4 regions of the Halomonas sp. PAMB 3232 genome follow, and region 2 is predicted to be linked to each of the others. Evidence: predicted binding sites of a transcription regulator. Region 2 holds the regulator's gene; each other region holds the start of a gene.

Region 1 (4,766 bases), 1.3 Mb from region 2:
TTGAAAGGGGGCGGCGTTAGCGCTTGTGGCCGGTGTTGAGGCGGCGTTCGAGATACTGGCTATAGCGCGACATGCTGAAACAAAAGATCCAGAACACGAACGCGGCGAACACGTAGCCCTCCAGCGAAAAGCCCAGCCAGCGCGAGTCGGACAGCGCCGCCTGCACGATGCCCAGAAGATCGAACAGGCCGATGATCATCACAAGCGTGGTGTCCTTGAACAGCGATATGAAGGTGTTCACGATGCCTGGAATCATCATCTTCAGCGCCTGGGGCATGACGATCAGCCCCATGCGCTTCCAGTAGGTCATGCCCAGCGCCGCGGCGGCTTCGTCCTGGCCGCGCGGAATCGCCTGCAGCCCGCCGCGGATGACTTCGGCCATGTAGGCGCTTTGAAACAGCGTGATCCCGATCAGCGCGCGGATCAGCCGGTCGACGGAGAGATCCGAGGGCAGAAACAGCGGCAGCATCACCGAGGCCATGAACAGCACGGTGATCAGCGGCACGCCGCGCCAGAACTCGATGAACACCACCGAAAAGCTCTTGACGATCGGCATGCTCGAGCGCCGCCCGAGTGCCAGCACGATGCCGATCGGCAGCGCCCCGATCATACCGACCGAGGCCAGCAGCAGCGTCAGCATCAGCCCGCCCCAGCGGTGGGTCGGCACTCGCGGCAGGTCGAAGTGGCCGCCGTGAAGCAGCACGTAGGCAATCACCGGGAACACCACCAGCGCGAACACCGCCACCCAGCGCTTGAGCGGCAGGCGCGGGATGGCAAGCCAGGCGATCAGCGCGAAAAAGCCGACGAAGACGATGTTGGCGCGCCAAAGCTCCGAGCGTGGGTAGAGCCCGTAGATGAACTGGGTAAAGCGCGCCTTGACGAATACCCAGCAGGCGCCTTCACGGGTGCAGTCTTCGCGCGTGGTGCCGACCCAGTTGGCGTCGATGAACGCCCACTGCACGGTAGGCACCACCAGCAGGTACAGCACGTAGAGCCCGACCAGCGTGAACAGCGTATTGAGCGGGCCGTTGAAGAGATTGCCGCGCAGCCACGCCGCAGGGCCAATGGTGCTTTTCGGCGCCGGGCGCTGGGCGATCATGGTTTTATTGTGAATCATGGAGTGTCATCCTCGCCTAGCGTTCGACCAGCGCCACGCGGGCGTTGAACCAGTTCATGAACAGGGAAACCGTGAGGCTGATGGTCAGATAGACCGCCATGGTCATGGCAATGACCTCGATGGCCTGACCGGTCTGGTTCAGCGTGGTACCGGCGAACACCGACACCAGATCCGGGTAGCCAATGGCCGTCGCCAGCGACGAGTTCTTGATCAGGTTCAGATACTGGCTGGTGAGCGGTGGAATGATCACTCGCATCGCCTGAGGTACTACCACCAGCCGCAAAATCAGATTGCGCGGCAGGCTCAGCGCCTGGGCGGCTTCGGTCTGGCCGTGGGAGATCGCCTGGATACCCGAGCGCACGATCTCGGCGATGAACGAGGCGGTGTAGATCGAAAGCGCCAGCCATAGCGCCAGAAACTCCGGAATCACCGTCACGCCGCCGCGGAAGTTGAACCCGCCCAGCGCCGGCACGTCCCAGGTGATCGGCACGCCGGTGGCGAGCAGCACCAGAAGCGGCAGGCCGATGAGCAGTAAAAGCGCTATCCAGTAGGCGGGCAGGCGTTTGCCAGTGGCCTCGTGGCGGCGCTTGTTCCACACGATCAGCGCGATGCTGGCCACGATCGCGACCAGAAACGCAGCGGGAATCAGCCCGAAGCCGGACTCGAACAGCGGCTTGGGCAGGTAGAGCCCGCGCACGTTCAAGAAGATGACGTCGCCAAGCGCCATGCTCTCGCGAGCGCCGGGGAGCGTGCGCAGCACCGCGAAGTACCAGAAAAAGATCTGCAAAAGCAGCGGGATATTTCGAAAGGTTTCGATATAGGCGGCGGCGAGCTTGGCGATCAGCCAGTTGGGCGAGAGCCTGGCGATCCCGACGATGAAGCCGATGAGGGTCGCGGCCAGTACGCCAAGCCCGCCCACCAGCAGCGTGTTCAAAAGCCCGACGAAAAAGGTACGCCCGTAGGTGCTCTGCGAGGAGTAGTCGACCAGGCTCTGAACGATGCCAAAGCCTGCGGTGTTGTCCAGAAAGCCAAAGCCCGTGGTGATGCCGCGGGCGGCCAGGTTGTCCTGGGTGTTGCTCACGATGTAGAGCAAAAAGACGGCGACGGCCGCCACCACCAGCACCTGAAAAATGAGCGCGCGCTTGGCGCGGTCTCGCCAGAAGGGGGGCTTGTGGCCCCCCGGGCGAGCGGTTGGTCTTGCTGACATGAAGGCGTCTCCGCGATACGGCAGAATCGATCAAACGGCCCGCCGGGCGATGCGCGGCGGGCCGGGTAGTGCGAGACGCTTAGCGAATCGGCGGTGCGTAGTGGAAGCCGCCCTGGTTCCACAGCGCGTTGACGCCGCGTTCGATCTCGAGCGGGGAATCCATGCCGACGTTACGGTCGTAGCTTTCGGCGTAGTTACCGACCTGGCTGATGATGTTGTAGGCCCAGTCGGCTTCAAGGCCCATGCCTTCGCCGTAGTTACCGTCCTGACCCAGGATACGCGCGACGTCCGGATTTTCACTGTCCATCATGTCGTCGATGTTTTCAGAGGTGATGCCGTACTCCTCGGCGTTGAGCATTGCGAACAGCGACCACTTGACGATGTTGAACCAGGTGTCATCGCCCTGGCGCACCACCGGGCCCAGCGGCTCTTTCGAGATGATGTCCGGCAGGATCACCGCGCCGTCCGGGTCGTCGAGCTGGATGCGCAGGGCCGCCAGCTGAGAGGAGTCGGAGGTCAGCACGTCGCAGCGCCCGGACTGAAAGCCGCCCACGGTCTGCTCGGAGGTGTCGAAAACGATCGGGTCGAACGCCATGTCGTTGGCGCGAAAGTAGTCCGCCACGTTGAGCTCGGTGGTGGTGCCAGACTGAATGCAGATCGCCGCGCCGTCGAGTTCGCTGGCGTCATTGAGCCCCAGATCGCGGTTGACCATGAAGCCGATACCGTCGTAGAAGGTGACGCCGGCGAAGTTGAGGCCGAGTGTCGTGTCGCGGGTGGTGGTCCAAGTGGTGTTACGCGACAGCACGTCGACCTCGCCGGACTGAAGCGCGGTGAAGCGCTCGACGGCGTTGAGGGAAATGTAGTTGACCGCGTCGGCATCGCCCAGCACCGCGGCGGCCACGGCGCGGCAGATATCGACGTCGAGCCCCTGCCACTCGCCGCTATCGTTGGGGGCGGAGAACCCCGGCAGGCCATCGCTCACGCCACACTGCACGGCGCCTCGTGAGCGCGTATCTTCCAATACGTCCGCCTGAACGCTCGCGACACCGGATAGGGTAAGAGCGCCGGCAGAGGCCAGCAGTACCGCGTTTTTCTTATTGAACATGGTGTTTCCCGTCCTGTTATTTGAATATCGTTATACATGCCGGTAGTGCATGACACCTCTAACGCTAGCAAGGAAGATGCCAGAAAGGACCTGGCGACTCATTCAGCGCTTTTCAACGCAAAAGCGCCAACGTTATGACCAAAGTGGTGGTGTAAAACGGTGCGGAATCGGCTACGCATCGCTCTCTTTTGGTGCGGCTTCCAAACGTTTGTTTGAAATTCGTCGAGCAAAAACAGCCAAATAGCGCCGGCGCGCCTAGCGAATGGGCGGGGCGTACTGCACACCGCCATCTTTCCACAGCGCGTTTAGCCCGCGGCCGATATTAAACGGTGAACCCGTGCCAACGTTGCGATCGAAGGCGTCGGCGTAGTTGCCGACCTGCTTGATGATTTGATAGGCCCAGTCGGCGTCAAGTCCCATGCCCTCGCCAAAATCGCCGTCGCGGCCCAGTAGGCGCATTACCTCAGGGCTTTCGTCATCGAGCATGTCATCGACGTTGGTTTGGCTCACGCCCAGTTCCTCGGCGTTGAGCATGGCATAGAGCGACCACTTGACGATGTTGAACCACTGATCGTCGCCCTGGCGCACCGCCGGCCCCAGCGGCTCTTTCGAGATGACCTCGGGCAGCACCACCGCCATGTCCGGATCACGAAGCTGCATGCGCTGGGCGTAGAGCTGCGAAGAGTCCGAGCTCAGCACGTCGCAGCGGCCCTCCTCGAAGCCGATGATCGACTGTTCCGGGGCGTCGAAGACCACTGCTTCGAAGGTCATGTCGTGGCGGCGAAAGTAGTCGGCCAGGTTGAGCTCGCTGGTGGTGCCGGACTGGGTGCACACCGCCGCCCCGTCGAGTTCGCGCGCGCTTTGCACCCCCAGGTCGCTTGCCACCATGAACGCCTGACCATCGAAGTAGCTCACCCCGGTGAAGTGAAGGCCAAGGGTCGTGTCGCGACTCGAGGTCCAGGTCGTGGTGCGAGCCAGCACGTCGACTTCACCGGACTGGAGCGCGGCGAAGCGCTCGACGGAATCGAGCGGCACGAACTCGACGCGTGCGCCTTCGCCAAGCGCGGCGGCGGCCACCGCCCGGCAGATGTCGGTATCCAGCCCCCGGTAGGTATCCTCGTCGTCCAGCGCCGAAAAGCCGGGCTGGGCGGCGTTGACCCCGCAGCGCAGCGACCCGCGCTCCTTGACCGTCTCCAGCGTATTGGCCTGGGCCAGGCCCGGGAGTAACAGCGCCGCGGCCAGCACGCCGGCCATACCGCTGCATCGATGGTGTTTGTTCATTGTTATTGCTCCCTCTGATTGGAAAGTCGCGCGATCTACAAATACCATCAAAAAGA
Region 2 (4,766 bases):
CTTATGGTGGTGCTGATCCCGGCCCCTGCGTTACGCCGTTGATCGGTCGTCAACAGCGTTTGAGCCGCTCGTGGCGTCGAGGCTAAAGTGAAGGCCCAGCTCCCGGTGGCGAACTTGAACACCCCCGCGCGAGGCGAGCAGATCCTGCGCCAGCCGGTCGACCATGTAGACCGAGCGGTGCTGGCCGCCGGTGCAGCCAATCGCAACGGTCATGTAGCTACGCTGGCTATTCTGATAGGCGGGCAGCCACTTCTCGAGCCAATCGAGAATGTCCTGGCGCATATCACCGACCACCGGGTAGCTCTCCAGAAAACCGACGATCGCGTCGTCGCGACCGGTGTGGGGGCGTAGCGTCGGGTCCCAGTAGGGGTTGGGCAGGCAGCGAATGTCGAAGACGATATCGGCGTCCAGCGGCACGCCACGCTTGTAGCCGAAGGACTCGAGCGTGAGCGTAAGCTGGCTTTGGCGCTGGTGCCCCAGCTGGTCGGTGATGCGTCGGCGCAGATCGTGCACCGTGAGCCGCGAAGTGTCGATCATCAGATCCGCCAGCTCGCGAATGCCGAACAGCGTCTGCTCCTCCTGGGAAATCGCCTCTTCCAGCGTCATGTCGCTGTCGCGGGTGAGCGGATGGCGCCGACGAGTGGCGGAGTAGCGCTCAAGCAGCGTGCGCGCGTCGGTGGTCAGATAAATGACCTGAACGCGGGTGCTGCCGTTTTTGATGTCCTTGAGCAGCGCAGGGAAGCGTTCAAGCGCGGTGGGCAGATTGCGTGCATCGATGCTCACCGCCAGGTGCGTGCGCTCACCGTGCTGGCCAAGCTCTTCGACCAGCGAGCCCAAAAGCATTGCCGGCAGGTTGTCGATGGCGTAGTAGCCCAAATCTTCCAGCGCCTGAAGCGCAATGGACTTCCCCGACCCGGAGCGGCCGCTGATGATCACAAGTTGCATCGTGTCTCTCTTCGGTCAGTGAGCGCTCTTATCGGCACACGCCTGTACGTAAGCGCGATTGCGATTGAAAGGCCGGGAAAAGCGAAGGTGGTGGGCTTACCCCTGCGCCTGCTCGCGAATGCGGGCGGTGACCAGCTCTAAAAGCTCGCGCTGGCTTTCACACTTTCGAAACTGCGCGCGGGTCGTGGCGTCGTTCATGATGGTGGCGACCTGGCCCAAAAGCGCCAGATGCGTGTCGTCCGCCTCTTCCGGTACCAGCAGCACGAACACCAGATCCACTGGATCGCCATCGATGGCGTCGAAGTCGACGGGTTCGGCGAGCTTTAGAAAGCCGGCGATCGGCGCGCTGCAGTGCGGACTTCGGGCGTGGGGAATCGCGACCCCATTGCCGATGCCGGTACTGCCAAGGCGCTCACGACCGACCAGCCGGCTGAAGACTTCCTGACTATCCAGGCTCGGTGTGTTTTGAGCGATGAACGTGCTGAAGAACTCCAGCACCCGTTTTTTGCTGCCCCCGGGGACGTCGAACAGCACGCGCTCCGGGGGGAGTATGGTTTCCAGGGTCATCGAATTAACGCACGCCAGCGCCCTGGGCGCGGGCCTGTGCTTTTTCCTTGTGTTTTACCAGTTGGCGGTCGAGCTTGTCGGCCAGGGCGTCGATGGCGGCATACATATCATTGTCCTCGGCTTCGGCGTGTACGTCGGCGCCCGAAGCATGCAGCGTGCAGGCGGCCTGCTGACGCTCCTTTTCGATCGACAGCGTCACCTGCACGGTGGTGATGTTGTCGTAGTGGCGTTCGATACGCTCGAGTTTCTCGTTGACGTAGTCACGCAGGGCGTCTGTCAGTTCCAGGTGATGACCGGTAATGTTCACTTGCATCGACGTACTCCTAATCCAGGACTGTCCTTCGATTGTAACCCTTTTTCCGCCATTGCAAAGCCCTGCCGGCAAGTTTCCCGTTTAACGTAAACGGCGCCGCTCACTGGAGGAGGGAATGCCCATCGCTTCGCGGTATTTGGCCACGGTGCGCCTGGCCACGTTGATGCCGTTGGCCTCAAGTAGCGTGACCAAATGGCTGTCCGATAGCGGCTTGCCTGGCGTTTCGTCTTGAATCAGTTTTTTGAGCCGGGCGCGGATCGCGGTGCTGGAGTGGCTGTCGCCGCCGTCCTGACCGCTCACCTGGCTCGAGAAAAAGTACTTGAGCTCGAATACGCCGCGGGGCGTGTGAATATATTTTTGCGTCGTGACCCGCGAGATCGTCGACTCGTGCATCTCCACCGCTTCGGCGATGTCGGCGAGAATCAACGGTTTCATCGCTTCTTCGCCGCGCTCCAGAAAACCGATCTGGCGAGCGATGATTTCGCGGCCAACGCGCAAAAGGGTGTCGTTTCGACTCGACAGGCTCTTGATCAGCCAGCGCGCCTCCTGCAGGTGTTCTTTCAAGAACTGATTGTCCTGGCTCTTGTCGGCGCGCTTGATGAGGCTGGCGTAGTCCGGCTGAACGCGAAGCTTGGGCAGCGCCTCCGGATTGAGCTCGAGATGCCAGCCTTCCTGGTCGTGACGGACCACCAGATCCGGGGTGATGTAGCTTTGGTTGGTGGCACCAAAGGCGCTGCCCGGGCGCGGGTCGAGGCTTCGAATCAGCCGGACGACGTCGTCGAGCTGCTCGTCATCGAGGCTGAGGCGGCGTTTCAACAGGCGCAGGTCGTTCTTGCCCAGCGCTTCCAGAAACTGACGCACCAGGCGCCGGGCCTGCATCAGCAGCGGGGTATTGTCGGCAAGCGCTGCCAGCTGTAGCAGCAGACACTCGCGCAGATCGCGGGCGAACACGCCGGTGGGCTCGAACTGCTGCACGCGCAGCAGCACGTTTTCCACCTCCCGCTGGCTCAGGCCGTCCAGGCCCTGGGCCTTGAGGCCTTCGCGAATGTCGTTAAGCGGCTGGGTCAGGTAGCCGTTGGCATCCAGCGCGTCGATCAGGCTTTCGGCAATGGCATGGTCTCGTGGGCTGGTATCCGTCATCGCCAACTGCCACAACAGATGCCCCTGAAGGCTTTGGCCAGCGGCCTGGCGCTCGAAATCCGGGCCTTCGCCGCTGCCACCGGCGGCCATGTCCTGGTAGGTGTCGGACCATTCGCTGTCGGTGGCAAGCTCCTGGGGGATGCTCTCTTCCCACTCGGTTTCTGGCGTCTCCTGGGTTGTCTCTTCGCCGAATTCGTCTTCCTGCTCTAAAAGCGGGTTGGCGTCGAGCGCCTGCTGGATCTCCTGGCGCAGGTCCAACGTCGAGAGCTGCAGCAGGGCGATCGCCTGCTGCAGCTGCGGTGTCATGGTCAGCTGCGTACCGACGCGCAGCTGTAGAGAAGCTTTCATGACCATCGAAGAACCACTCGTTACTCGTAAAGCTCCACACTAGAGCGAGACGGGGTTCGACGCAAGTGCAATAAATATGCCACTACCCGGAACTTTATGGTTGTCACCGGGTTAGAGGCGAAAATCTGCGCCCAGATAGACCTCGCGCACCTTTTGATCGCCAAGAATGGCGTCGGCGTCGCCGCTTGCGATGATATGGCCGTCGCCGACGATATAGGCGATGTCGCAGATATCCAGCGTTTCACGGACGTTGTGGTCGGTGATCAACACGCCGATATGGCGCGCCTTGAGCGCAAGGATGATCGACTTGATCTCGCCGACGGAAATTGGATCCACCCCGGCGAAGGGTTCGTCGAGCAGGATGAAGGCCGGGTCAGTGGCCAGCGACCGGGCGATTTCCACGCGGCGGCGCTCGCCGCCGGAGAGGCTCATCCCCAGGTTGTCGCGAATGTGGGTGATGTGAAAATCTTCCAGCAGCTGCTCCAGGCGCGCCTGGCGGGCAGGGCGGTCCAGCTCCTTGCGCGTCTCCAGAATGGCCATGATGTTGTCGGCCACCGAGAGCTTTCTAAAGATCGATGCCTCCTGGGGCAGATAGCCGATGCCGGCGATGGCGCGCTCGTGCATCGGTGCCCGGGTCAAATCCAGCTCGTCGATACCTACGCTTCCGGCATCCGCCTTGACCAGCCCCACGATCATGTAAAACGAGGTCGTCTTGCCCGCCCCGTTAGGGCCAAGCAGGCCCACGACGCTGCCCTGGGTGATCTCCAGATTGATATCCTTGACCACCCGGCGACGCTTGTAGCTTTTGGCCAGGTGGCGGGCGTGAAGCGTCTTGATCGCTTCAGGTTGGGTGCTCGACACGATGACTCTCCTATTGCGCGGGCTGCAGCGTCATGCGGATGCGCTGGTTGTCGCCACCGCTGACGTCGGAGCGCGCCTGAACCACTTCGCGGTCGATAAAATACTCCAGCCGCCCGCCACGAAAGCGGTCGCTGCGCTGGGTGAGCTCGGCCTGATCGATCAGCTCGACCCGGCGCTCGCTGACGTGGTAAACGATGCGTCGCGCCCAACCCTCCATGGGCGCCGGCTCATTTTCGAGCTGGTTGCGAAGATAGGCGCGCTCGCCGGTGGCGGTCGCCTGGGAGAGCTCGCCGGCATCGTTGCGCGTGATTTCGACGCGGTCGCCGCGAATCTGCATCTCGCCCTGGCGAATGTTGACGTTGCCGGAATAGACCGCGGTGCCCGCACGCTGGTCGAGGTCGAGCCGGTCGGCTTCCACTTCGACGGGCGCCTGGCTGGTTTGCGCCTGGGCGGTCAGCGGCAGCGCCAGGCTCAGCAGTGCGATTCGTAAATAAGCGTGCATAACTACTCCTGCAAGGTGGAATCCGAAACGGTAGGGTCCTGGGGTGTCGGGTCGGCGGCTTGTTGCGCTTGAACCGGCGGATGCGTGCCG
Region 3 (4,766 bases), 210 kb from region 2:
CGCTCGATCGCCTGCTCGATGGACTCCACGGTCAATACCCCGTTGGCCACCGGCGTATCGAATTCGAGCTGCAGGTGGTTGATGGCCGTATTGCAGCCGCCGGCCACGTACTCGAAGTGCGGCGTGCCGCCGCGAATCACCGCGCCCAGCGCAATGACCGCCTCGGGCTTCATGGTCTTGAGCACGCGCTTGACCGCCAGCGGAAGCTCCCAGGCGCCGGGCACGTGGACGATATGAATATTGTCGGCATCGACGCCGTGACGCGTCAGGCTATCGACCGCGCCTTCGACGAGGCTATCGACCACGTGATGGTTGAACCGCCCAACGACGATTACGTAGCGCCCGTCGACATCGACGAAGCTGCCTTCAACTTGCATAAGGGATTGCATCTCTTTCATCCTACTCAATAAGCGTATCAGAACGTCTCACACGGACGCTGAATCGGTGCCGTTGTCGGGGCTCACCAGCTCGACCACTTCCAGGTCGAACCCCGACAGCGCTGAAAATTTCCACGGCGAGCTCAAAAGGCGCATTTTGCCCACGCCCAGATGGCGCAGAATCTGCGACCCGGTGCCGATGGTCAAATAGTTGCCGGAGCCGTCGGAGTCACTGGTGCGCGGCGGCTGCACGCGTCCCAAAAAGATATCCAGTTGATCCTTCAAATCCTGGGCCGGGTGACCCTCATCGATCAGCACCAGCACGCCGGCCTCTGCCGCTGCGATCTCCTCGAGCGCCCGATGGGCGTGCCAGCGCGATGACGCCTCGTGCTTGAGCCCCAGCACGTCTCTGAGCGTGTCCTCCAGATGAACACGCACCGTCGTCGTGGTGTCCGGCGACGGCCGCCCCTTCACCAGCGCCAGGTGGTGGCCGCCCTGCAGCCGGTCGCGAAACACGTGCAGCGCAAGCGGGCCGTGTGCGGTCGCCACCTGAGTGGTTTCGATCAAATCGACGGTCTGCTCGTTGACCATACGGTAATGAATGAGCTCGGCGATGGTGCCCATTTTGATCCCGTGCGCCCTGGCGAACACCTCGAGTTCCGGGCGGCGCGCCATGCTGCCGTCATCGTTCATGATCTCGCAGATCACCCCACTCGGGTCGCACCCGGCAAGGGCGGCCAGATCGCAAGCGGCTTCGGTGTGGCCCGCTCGGCGCAGCACGCCGCCGGGCTCGGCCATCAGCGGAAAGATGTGGCCAGGCTGAACGATATCCGCCGCGCGGGCGTTGGGTGCGGCGGCGGCCTGCACGGTGCGCGCGCGGTCGGCGGCCGAGATCCCGGTGGTGACCCCTTCGCGCGCCTCGATCGAGAGCGTGAACTTGGTGCCAAAGCCCGAGCCATTGTTGCCCACCATCAGCGGCAGGTTCAGCCGTTCGCAGCGTTCGCGCGTCATCGGCATGCAGATCAAACCACAGGCGTGGCGTGCCATGAAGTTGATATGCTCGGCCTGAACCTTCTCGGCCGCCATGATGATATCGCCTTCGTTTTCGCGATCCTCATCGTCCATGAGGATCACCATCTTGCCCTGGCGGATATCCTCGACCAGCTCGCTGATCGGGGACAAACCATCAAAAGAGGGTTGCACCATGGAAACTCCCGTAAAGTAGCCGCACCGTCGTGCGATGTTGCGCGCAGGGTACCGTGGCTGGCCCCGCCGCGCCAGATTTAGCGCGCGCAAGGCCTGGCCTGCGCGTGTCACGATCATCGAAAACGTTCTTTCAAGGCGCCACCGCGCGGGGCGTGGCGATAATGCGCCAATCATTGCCGACGGCACGAATATCCTGAATATCGAGGCGCTTTTGGTCCGCCATTTCGCTCAACCCCTGGAGGGCGAAAAGCGGTCGCGCCTCGCCCCCGAGGAGCGTCGGCGCGACAAATAGCTGCAGCTCGTCGATGAGCCCTGCATCGAGCAGGGAGCCTGCCAGGGTCGCGCCGGTTTCGACCAGCACTTCGTTGACATCATACTCGCTCGATAAAAAGCCGAGCATATCAGAAAGCGACACCCGCCCCGCCTTCACGGCGGGCATGACGTGAATGCGCGCCCCCGCCGCTTCGAGTTTTAGGCGCTTCTCTTCACTATGCGCGTCGGTCGTGATCACCAGCGTCTGGCCCGGCTCCTGCAGGCAGGCCGCGGCCAGCGGCAGGCGAAGCGTGGAGTCCATGATCACGCGAAGCGGCTGGCGGGTCACGACCGTCTCGGCGTTCTCCAGGCCCAGCTGCTCGGCGCGAACCGTCAGGCGAGCGTCGTCCAGAATGATCGACTCGACGCCGCTCAAAATGGCGCTCGAACGCGCGCGCAGTCGCTGTACCTGGCGCCGGGCCTCGGGCCCGGTGATCCACTGCGACTCGCCGGAGCCCATGGCGGTGCGCCCATCCAGGCTCATCGCCATTTTCAGGCGCACGAAGGGCACACCGCGCTGCATGCGTGAGACGAACCCCGGGTTGAGCGCGCGGGCGTCCGCCTCTAAAAGCCCCACATCGACCCGAATGCCCGCGGCTTTCAGGCGCTCGATACCGCGCCCGGCCACTTTCGGGTTGGGGTCGACCATGGCCACGACCACGCGCGCCACGCCGGCCTCGACCAGCGCCTCGGCGCAAGGCCCGGTGCGCCCGGTATGCGAACAGGGCTCGAGCGATACGAACGCTGTCGCGCCGCGCGCGTTGTCGCCGGCGGCGTTAAGCGCGTGCACCTCGGCGTGGGGTTCGCCGGCGCGCTCATGAAAGCCCTCGCCGACGACGCGGCCGTGCCCGCCCCCTTCATCGTTTTGAACGATCACGCAGCCGACCCGCGGGTTGGGGTCGGTGGTGTAAAGCCCCTTTTTGGCCAGCGTAATGGCGCGGGCCATGTGCACGTGGTCGGCGTTGGAAAACGGCGCGTCCATCAGCTCTCCTCGCGGGGCTTGCCGGCGTCGCTCCTGGGCCCCTGAGGCGCCAGGCGGTCGATCTCGGCGCGAAACTCGTCGAGATCCTGAAATTTGCGATAGACCGAGGCGAAGCGGATATAGGCCACCTGATCGAGCCCGCTGAGCGCGTTCATGACCGCCTCGCCGATATCGCGGGCGTTGACTTCACGATCACCCCGGGCGCGCAGCTGCTGGCGAATGCGCTCGACCGCCGCCTCGATCGCCTCGGCGCTGACCGGGCGCTTCTCAAGCGCACGCAGCATGCCGGCGCGCAGCTTGACCTCGTCGAAGCTCTCCCGCGAGCCGTCGGACTTCACCACCCGTGGCATGATCAGCTCGGCGGTTTCGTAGGTCGTGAAGCGCTCCTGGCAGCTGGCACACTGGCGGCGCCGGCGCACCTGGTCGCCGTCGGCCACCAGGCGCGAATCGGACACCCGCGTATCATGAGCACCACAAAAAGGGCAATGCATGGCCGTTCACCTATGGTTGAAGCAGCGGTTGAAGCAGCAGCTATGGTTAAAACAGTAATGGTTAAAGCAGTAAAAGACGCACCTATTAAGGTCAACGCGCACCGGAGCCTGCGCGTCGGTACCGATGCATGATTAAAAAAGCGCGCTGCCTGACGCGCTTTTTTAATCACGGGCGCTATAAAGCCGCGCTGACAGGCGCGGGCATAACCTAGCATTGTAACGATTTGGCACACAAGCTGCAGCGTTTGTGACAGTTTACCCGGAGGAGGCGCCATGACGCTTTTCGAACAGACACTTCACCGCTACCTGACTCACCTGTACGGCCACCGCGGCGGCGAAGTCACCCGGCGCATCAAGCAGCACCTGGAATACTATCGAAACGCACGTGAGCGCGGCGAAAGCCAGGACGGCACGCCGGTTGCCCGCGTGACCAGCACGCCCGCCGACGCACCACTTTGGAGCGAAAAGGATCAGTGGGTGATCAGCTACGGCGACTCGATCGTTCAAGGCGATACGGCGCCGCTGACCGTGCTGAGCGATTTTCTGCGCGCACGGTTAGGCGACTGCATCAGCGGCGTTCACGTGCTGCCATTTTTTCCCTGGAGTAGCGACGACGGCTTTTCGGTCATCCATTACCGTGAGGTCAACCCGGCGCTAGGCGATTGGTCGCACATTCGCGAGCTTGCCAGCCACTTCGACCTGATGGGGGACCTAGTGCTCAACCACGTTTCCCGCGAGTCGCTCTGGTTCGTCGACTACCTGACCGGCAGCCTCCCCGGGCGCGACTTTTTCATCGAGGTCGACCCGGAAACCGATGTCTCCCAGGTGACCCGCCCGCGTAGCAGTCCGCTGTTGGTGCCCGTGGCCACCCGCCGGGGTACGCGCCATCTATGGGCCACGTTTTCCGATGACCAGATCGACCTTAATTTTGAGAACCCGGACGTGCTGCTCGAATTCGTCGGTATTCTGCTTTTTTACCTGCTGCAGGGCATCCGCATCATTCGCCTCGACGCGGTGGCCTTTCTGTGGAAACGTCTGGGCACGAACTGCATTCATCTTCCCGAAACCCATACGGTCGTGCGGCTATTGCGTGCGATCGTCGACGAAATAGCGCCGGGAACGCTACTCATCACCGAAACGAACGTACCTCACGCCGAAAACATCAGCTACTTCGGCCTCGACCGGCTGGCGCCGGGCGCCCCGGAGCGCGCAAGCGCCGCAGACGAGGCGCACATGGTCTACCAGTTCGCCCTGCCGCCGCTTCTACTTCACACCCTGACCCGCGGCGAAACCGCGACCATGCAGGCCTGGCTTGCGAGTCTGCCGCCGCTGCCCGATAACTGCACCTACCTGAACTTCACCGCCAGCCACGACGGCATCGGCGTGCGACCGCTGGAA
Region 4 (4,766 bases), 1.7 Mb from region 2:
GTCCGGGGCGTGCTCGGCCAGAAACCCGCGCGCGGTATCAATGCTCATGAAACGGCTCCTTGTTTTGAACCGTTTCAGATTAACGCGCTTTTCTGATCTCAGCCAATCCAGGCGGGTGTGACGATTCTTGACGGCTCGCGCTGCATGATCACCTCGCCCTTGCGTACCGAGAGCAACACATCCCCCTGGTTGCGCAGCACGCTGTAGTCGTCCTCACCGTCGAGCAGGTTGAAGCTTGCGGGCTTGTCCACTTCGATGCCGTAGCGATCTTCGATATTGAGCGTGCGCGCGCTGTTGTCGGTCACCAGCGAAAGCGCCTTGCTGAAATCCTTGTAGCCCATCATCTGGCAGATGTGCAGGCCGAAATCGAGGGTGCGCAGAAGCTTGCCGTTACCCAGCGAGTACCAGGGATCGAAGATCGAGTCCTCGGCGAAGCAGACGTTGATGCCCGCCGCGTCGAGCTCCTTGACCCGGGTCACGCCGCGGCGCTTGGGGTAGGTGTCGAAGCGCCCCTGCAGATGAATGCTTTCGGTGGGGCAGGCGATGAAGTTGATGTTCGACTGCTTGAGCAGTCGAAAAAGCTTGGAGCAGTAGGCGTTGTCGTAGGAGTGCATCGCCACGGTGTGGCTGGCGGTGACGCGCGAGCCCAGATCGTTGAACAGCGCCTCGCAGGCCAGCACTTCGAGAAAGCGCGAATTGGGGTCGTCGATCTCGTCGCAGTGCACGTCGACCAGCCGGTCGTACTTCATGGCAAGCTCGATCACCCGCTTCATCGAGGCCACCCCTAGCTCCCGGGTGTACTCGAAGTGGGGAATGCCGCCCACCGCGTCGGCGCCGATCTCCAGCGCCTCTTCCATCAGCTTGTCGCCGTTTGGAAAAGAGAGCAGGCCGTCCTGGGGAAAGGCGACCACCTGGATATCGATCTTGTCCCTGAACTCGTCGCGCAGCGCGCACAGCGTTTTGAGGCCGACCAGGCTCGGGTCACTGGTGTCGGCGTGGGTACGCACGAACTGCACACCGTTACCGATCAGCAGGTTAAGCGTCTTGATGACGCGCTCGCGGATATCGGCCTCAGAAAGCATCGGCTTGCGCTCTCCCCAGCGCTCGATGCCCTCGAACAGCGTGCCGCTTTCGTTCCAGGCCGGTTCACCGGCGGTCAGTGCGGCGTCCAGGTGGATGTGCGGCTCGATGAACGGCGCGCAGGCAAGCTTGCCGCCGGCATCGAGCTGATCGGCCGAGGCCTCGATGGGAGCGCTCTGCGCCTCGATGGCGGTGAAGACGCCGTTGTCGATTTTAATCTCGAAGAGTTCGGCGCGCTGGCGCAGGCGGGCGTTGACGATATGCATTCAGTGGCTCACAGAGTGTTCGGTAGAAGATGAAAGGCGATTGACCGGTGCCGGCTGACCCACGTGCAGCAGCAGGGCATAGCTTAGCGCGGCCATCAGCACGCCGACCAGCGGCGGCAACAGCGGCGAGAAGTAGGCCGCCGCGGCGCCAATGGCGTAGGCGGTGAGGCCCCGGCGATCGAAAGCGGGCAGGTTGGCATCGATCAGGGCCGGGTAGCGGCCCCGATGCTTGAGCCAGAAGTCCGCCATGATCACTCCACCCATTGGCGGAATGAAGGTGCCGAGCAGCACCAGAAATGGAATCAGATAATTGTACATGCCGCCGACGGCCAGCACGGTGCCAATCGCCGCCCCTGCCACGGTCACCGTGCGTCGCCGGTCGGTGCGGACCAGGTTACACCCGGCCACGGCGAAGTTGTAGATGGTGTTGTCCTGAGTGGTCCAGATATTGAGAAACAGCATCAGCACCGCAATCGATACGAACCCCTGGGCGATCAGCACGTCGACGATGTCCGCCTGCTGGTAAATCATCGCGCCAAGCGCCCCGGTCAGCACCATCAGCCCGTTACCGACCAGAAAGGCCAGCAGCGTGGCGATGACCGCCACGCGCGGGCTTTTGGCGAAGCGGCTCCAGTTGGTTGCCTGGGTGCCGCCGCTGATGAAGGTGCCGATGATGACCGTGACCGCCGCGGCCACGTTCATGCTCTCGCTCGGCGTTTGGCGGGCAAGACCGGCAAAGCCGCCCACGTCGACCAGCCCGGCGGCCAGGCTCAGCAGAATGAAAACCATCATGGCCGGCACAGCAACGCGCGATAGCCAGTCCATGCCGCGGTAGCCGATCATCGCGGTGATGCAGAAACCGAACCCAAAAAGCACCATAAGAGGGATTTCCATCCATTCTTGCATCCCGGTGGTGCGTACCAGCACGACGGCGATGGTGGCCGTGCCCCAGGCGTACCAGCCGATCTGCGTAAAACCGAGAATGAAATCCGACAGCTTGCTGCCCTTCTCACCGAAGCAGAATCGGCCCATGAGCACGGCGTTGAGCCCGCTCTTGCAGGCAATGTAGCCCAGTGCGGCGGCGTAGGCGCCGAGCAGCAGATTGCCCAGCAGCACGACCCACAAAAGTTGGCCAATGGGAAAGGCCTGACCAAGCGAGCCGCCGGCCCACATGGTGGCGGTGAAAAAGGTGAACCCCAGTAACACGACGGACGTAGAGAGAAGCCCCTTACGGGCGCTGGCGGGCACCTCGCGCAGGGGGTAGTCGGATGTTTGCATGCTCAAGACCTCGTGACGGCGCATCGCGCGCGTTGCGGTAAACCTTGAATGAAGCAATAAACAGGCCAGTTGAGCGTTTTCTAATGAGCTGCGAGGTGGTTGGCTTCGGTCGCGTTGGGCGGGGCAAAAAAACGCCCCCTTGCAGGGAGGGGGCGGGGGGCGTTCAAGGTTATATGGCTTAAAGGATCGAGACTCAGGACGCCGGCGCGGTGCCCAGCGCGCTCACCACTTCGTCGATCTGAAGCGACAGACTCTGCAGGCCGCCGCCGGAAAGATACCAAAGCGCCGGCGAGAGCACGGCGACCTCGGCATTGGCGGCGCCGGCCTCTTCGAGCTGCTGGCGCAGTTCGTCGGCATCGAGCGGCTGCTGGCCGATGGCGGCGCTGCGGTCGATGATCAGCAGGCGCTCCGGGTCGATCTCGGCGATCGCTTCTGGCGAGAGCCGCGTGAAGCTGCGCTCACCGAAGGTTTCGGCCTCGACGCCGTCCGGCATCGCCTGCTTCTCGACGCCCAGCAGCTCGTGAATCACCGGATGCTCGTTGAGCGAGTAGTTACCGTCATTATGAGTCACGACCAGCGTGCGCGGGGCATCGGCAAGCGCTTCACGCTGGGTCTCGATCTCATTGTGCAGCGTTTCGAGGGCATCTTCGGCCTCGCTCTCAAGGCCCGCGTGTTCGGCTAGGGTGCGCACGTTGTCATCGAAGGCGGCGAGGTAGTCGTCGCCGGTCAGGCCCGCGTCGAACAGCGGCGCGATCGCCTCTAACGCCTCCTTGTGCTCGCCCTGACGGCCGGTATAGACGATCAGCGTCGGCTCGCTCTCGGCCAGCGCGTCGAGATCCGGCGTTTTCAAACCGCCGATATCGGTGTAGTCGCCCTCTTCCAGGCTCGACAGGTAGCCGGGCATGGTCTGTTTGGGATAGCCGACCACCTGATCGCTGGCGCCCAGCGCGATCAGCGTGTCCAGGCTGCCCAGATCGAACAGCGCGAAGCGCTCCTCGGCGTGGGCGCCAGCGCTGACGGCGGCGGCCAGAAGCGAGGAAGTGGCGAGCGCTGATTTCATGGCGATTTTCTTCATGACATTCCCTTTTTTGAGAAGATGTTTTATATGAGATTTATTATCATATTAGCAATGGTTAGGCATTGTCACTTTTTTTCAGAACGGAGGCTTTTAAAACAAACGCTTTCAACACGTAAGCGTTCAATACAGAAGCTTTCGATACGAACGCTTTCAAAAGAGGTAGCCGTGATCGCCAGATAAATTGAAATGTTATATTATATTTATTTAAGGCCGTGCCCGCACTCCTTGCGGTCACAACCACAACCTGGCAGGGAGAACCCGGGTGGCATCCGTACTTTTCGAACATATCGAAGCGCTTCAAGGCGAGCGCGAGTGGGGCGATTTTCTGGACGCTGGCACTGGCATCAACTCGATCAACTGGGTGAGCGGGCTCGATACCACGCGCTGGACAGCGGTGACCGGCGCCGGCGGTATGGCGCAAAGTGTCGAGCGTGCCGTACAAGGAAAAAAACGGGAGCAGGACCGGCTGGTGCTGGGCAACTGGCAGGATCCGCGCTTTCTCGCCGACGAGCGTTTCGACACCGTGTTGGCGGACTACCTGCTCGGCGCCATCGATGGCTTCGCCCCCTACTGGCAGGACGAGCTGTTTCCCCGGCTCTGCGCGCTGACGAAAAAGCGGCTATACCTGGTGGGTCTCGAGCCCTACGTGCCGTTCGATGCGACCACCGCGTCGGGCAAGCTGGTGGTGGAGATCGGTCGGCTGCGCGATGCCTGCCTACTGCTGGCCGGCGAGCGCACCTACCGCGAGTACCCGAGTGCCTGGGTCGAACGTCAGCTCGACCGCGCCGGTTTCGAGGTCGTCGAGACCAAACGCTTCCCGATCCGCTACGGCAAGAAGTTCGTCGAGGGCCAGATGAAGATGTGCCGCCAGCGCATGGCGACGATCGCCGACCGTTACCTGGCCCAGGCGATGCTCAAGCACGTCGAGGATCTGGAGCGCCGCGCGCTTTCGCACATCGACATCGACGGCGGGCTCAGTCACGGCGCGGACTACGTGATGGTGGCCGAGCCGAAAAAAAGCGCCCCGCAGGGCGCTTGAGGCGTTTTACGTCTAACCGGCGGCC

Evidence for each region. The regulator sigma-54, encoded in region 2, starts transcription at its own class of promoters, with help from an activator protein. The targets are predictions, from matches to a motif close to TGGCACNNNNNTTGCTNT.
Region 1: a site for sigma-54 is predicted at 3,494-3,511, ahead of RN346_RS01055 (amino acid ABC transporter substrate-binding protein). Genes of this name have one in related genera too.
Region 3: a site for sigma-54 is predicted at 3,594-3,611, ahead of RN346_RS06225 (sugar phosphorylase). Genes of this name have one in related genera too.
Region 4: a site for sigma-54 is predicted at 2,675-2,692, ahead of codB (cytosine permease). Genes of this name have one in related genera too.

What each region holds. Positions count from the first base shown of each region.
Region 1 is NZ_CP134865.1:227,281-232,046, forward strand. Features, by position in the region: gene RN346_RS01045 (amino acid ABC transporter permease) at 17-1,117, opposite strand; gene RN346_RS01050 (amino acid ABC transporter permease) at 1,134-2,324, opposite strand; gene RN346_RS01055 (amino acid ABC transporter substrate-binding protein) at 2,404-3,429, opposite strand; gene RN346_RS01060 (amino acid ABC transporter substrate-binding protein) at 3,685-4,710, opposite strand.
Region 2 is NZ_CP134865.1:1,575,570-1,580,335, forward strand. Features, by position in the region: gene rapZ (RNase adapter RapZ) at 31-945, opposite strand; gene RN346_RS07110 (PTS sugar transporter subunit IIA) at 1,042-1,512, opposite strand; gene hpf (ribosome hibernation-promoting factor, HPF/YfiA family) at 1,517-1,825, opposite strand; gene RN346_RS07120 (RNA polymerase factor sigma-54) at 1,907-3,319, opposite strand; gene lptB (LPS export ABC transporter ATP-binding protein) at 3,425-4,150, opposite strand; gene lptA (lipopolysaccharide transport periplasmic protein LptA) at 4,185-4,676, opposite strand; gene lptC (LPS export ABC transporter periplasmic protein LptC) at 4,679-4,766, opposite strand, start outside.
Region 3 is NZ_CP134865.1:1,364,190-1,368,955, reverse strand. Features, by position in the region: gene ribE (6,7-dimethyl-8-ribityllumazine synthase) at 1-389, opposite strand, end outside; gene ribBA (bifunctional 3,4-dihydroxy-2-butanone-4-phosphate synthase/GTP cyclohydrolase II) at 426-1,583, opposite strand; gene ribD (bifunctional diaminohydroxyphosphoribosylaminopyrimidine deaminase/5-amino-6-(5-phosphoribosylamino)uracil reductase RibD) at 1,714-2,877, opposite strand; gene nrdR (transcriptional regulator NrdR) at 2,877-3,368, opposite strand; gene RN346_RS06230 (hypothetical protein) at 3,342-3,500, shown strand; gene RN346_RS06225 (sugar phosphorylase) at 3,642-4,766, shown strand, end outside.
Region 4 is NZ_CP134865.1:3,284,940-3,289,705, reverse strand. Features, by position in the region: gene RN346_RS15035 (YbaK/EbsC family protein) at 1-48, opposite strand, end outside; gene codA (cytosine deaminase) at 99-1,346, opposite strand; gene codB (cytosine permease) at 1,347-2,624, opposite strand; gene RN346_RS15020 (ABC transporter substrate-binding protein) at 2,818-3,699, opposite strand; gene RN346_RS15015 (class I SAM-dependent methyltransferase) at 3,965-4,741, shown strand; gene preA (NAD-dependent dihydropyrimidine dehydrogenase subunit PreA) at 4,754-4,766, opposite strand, start outside.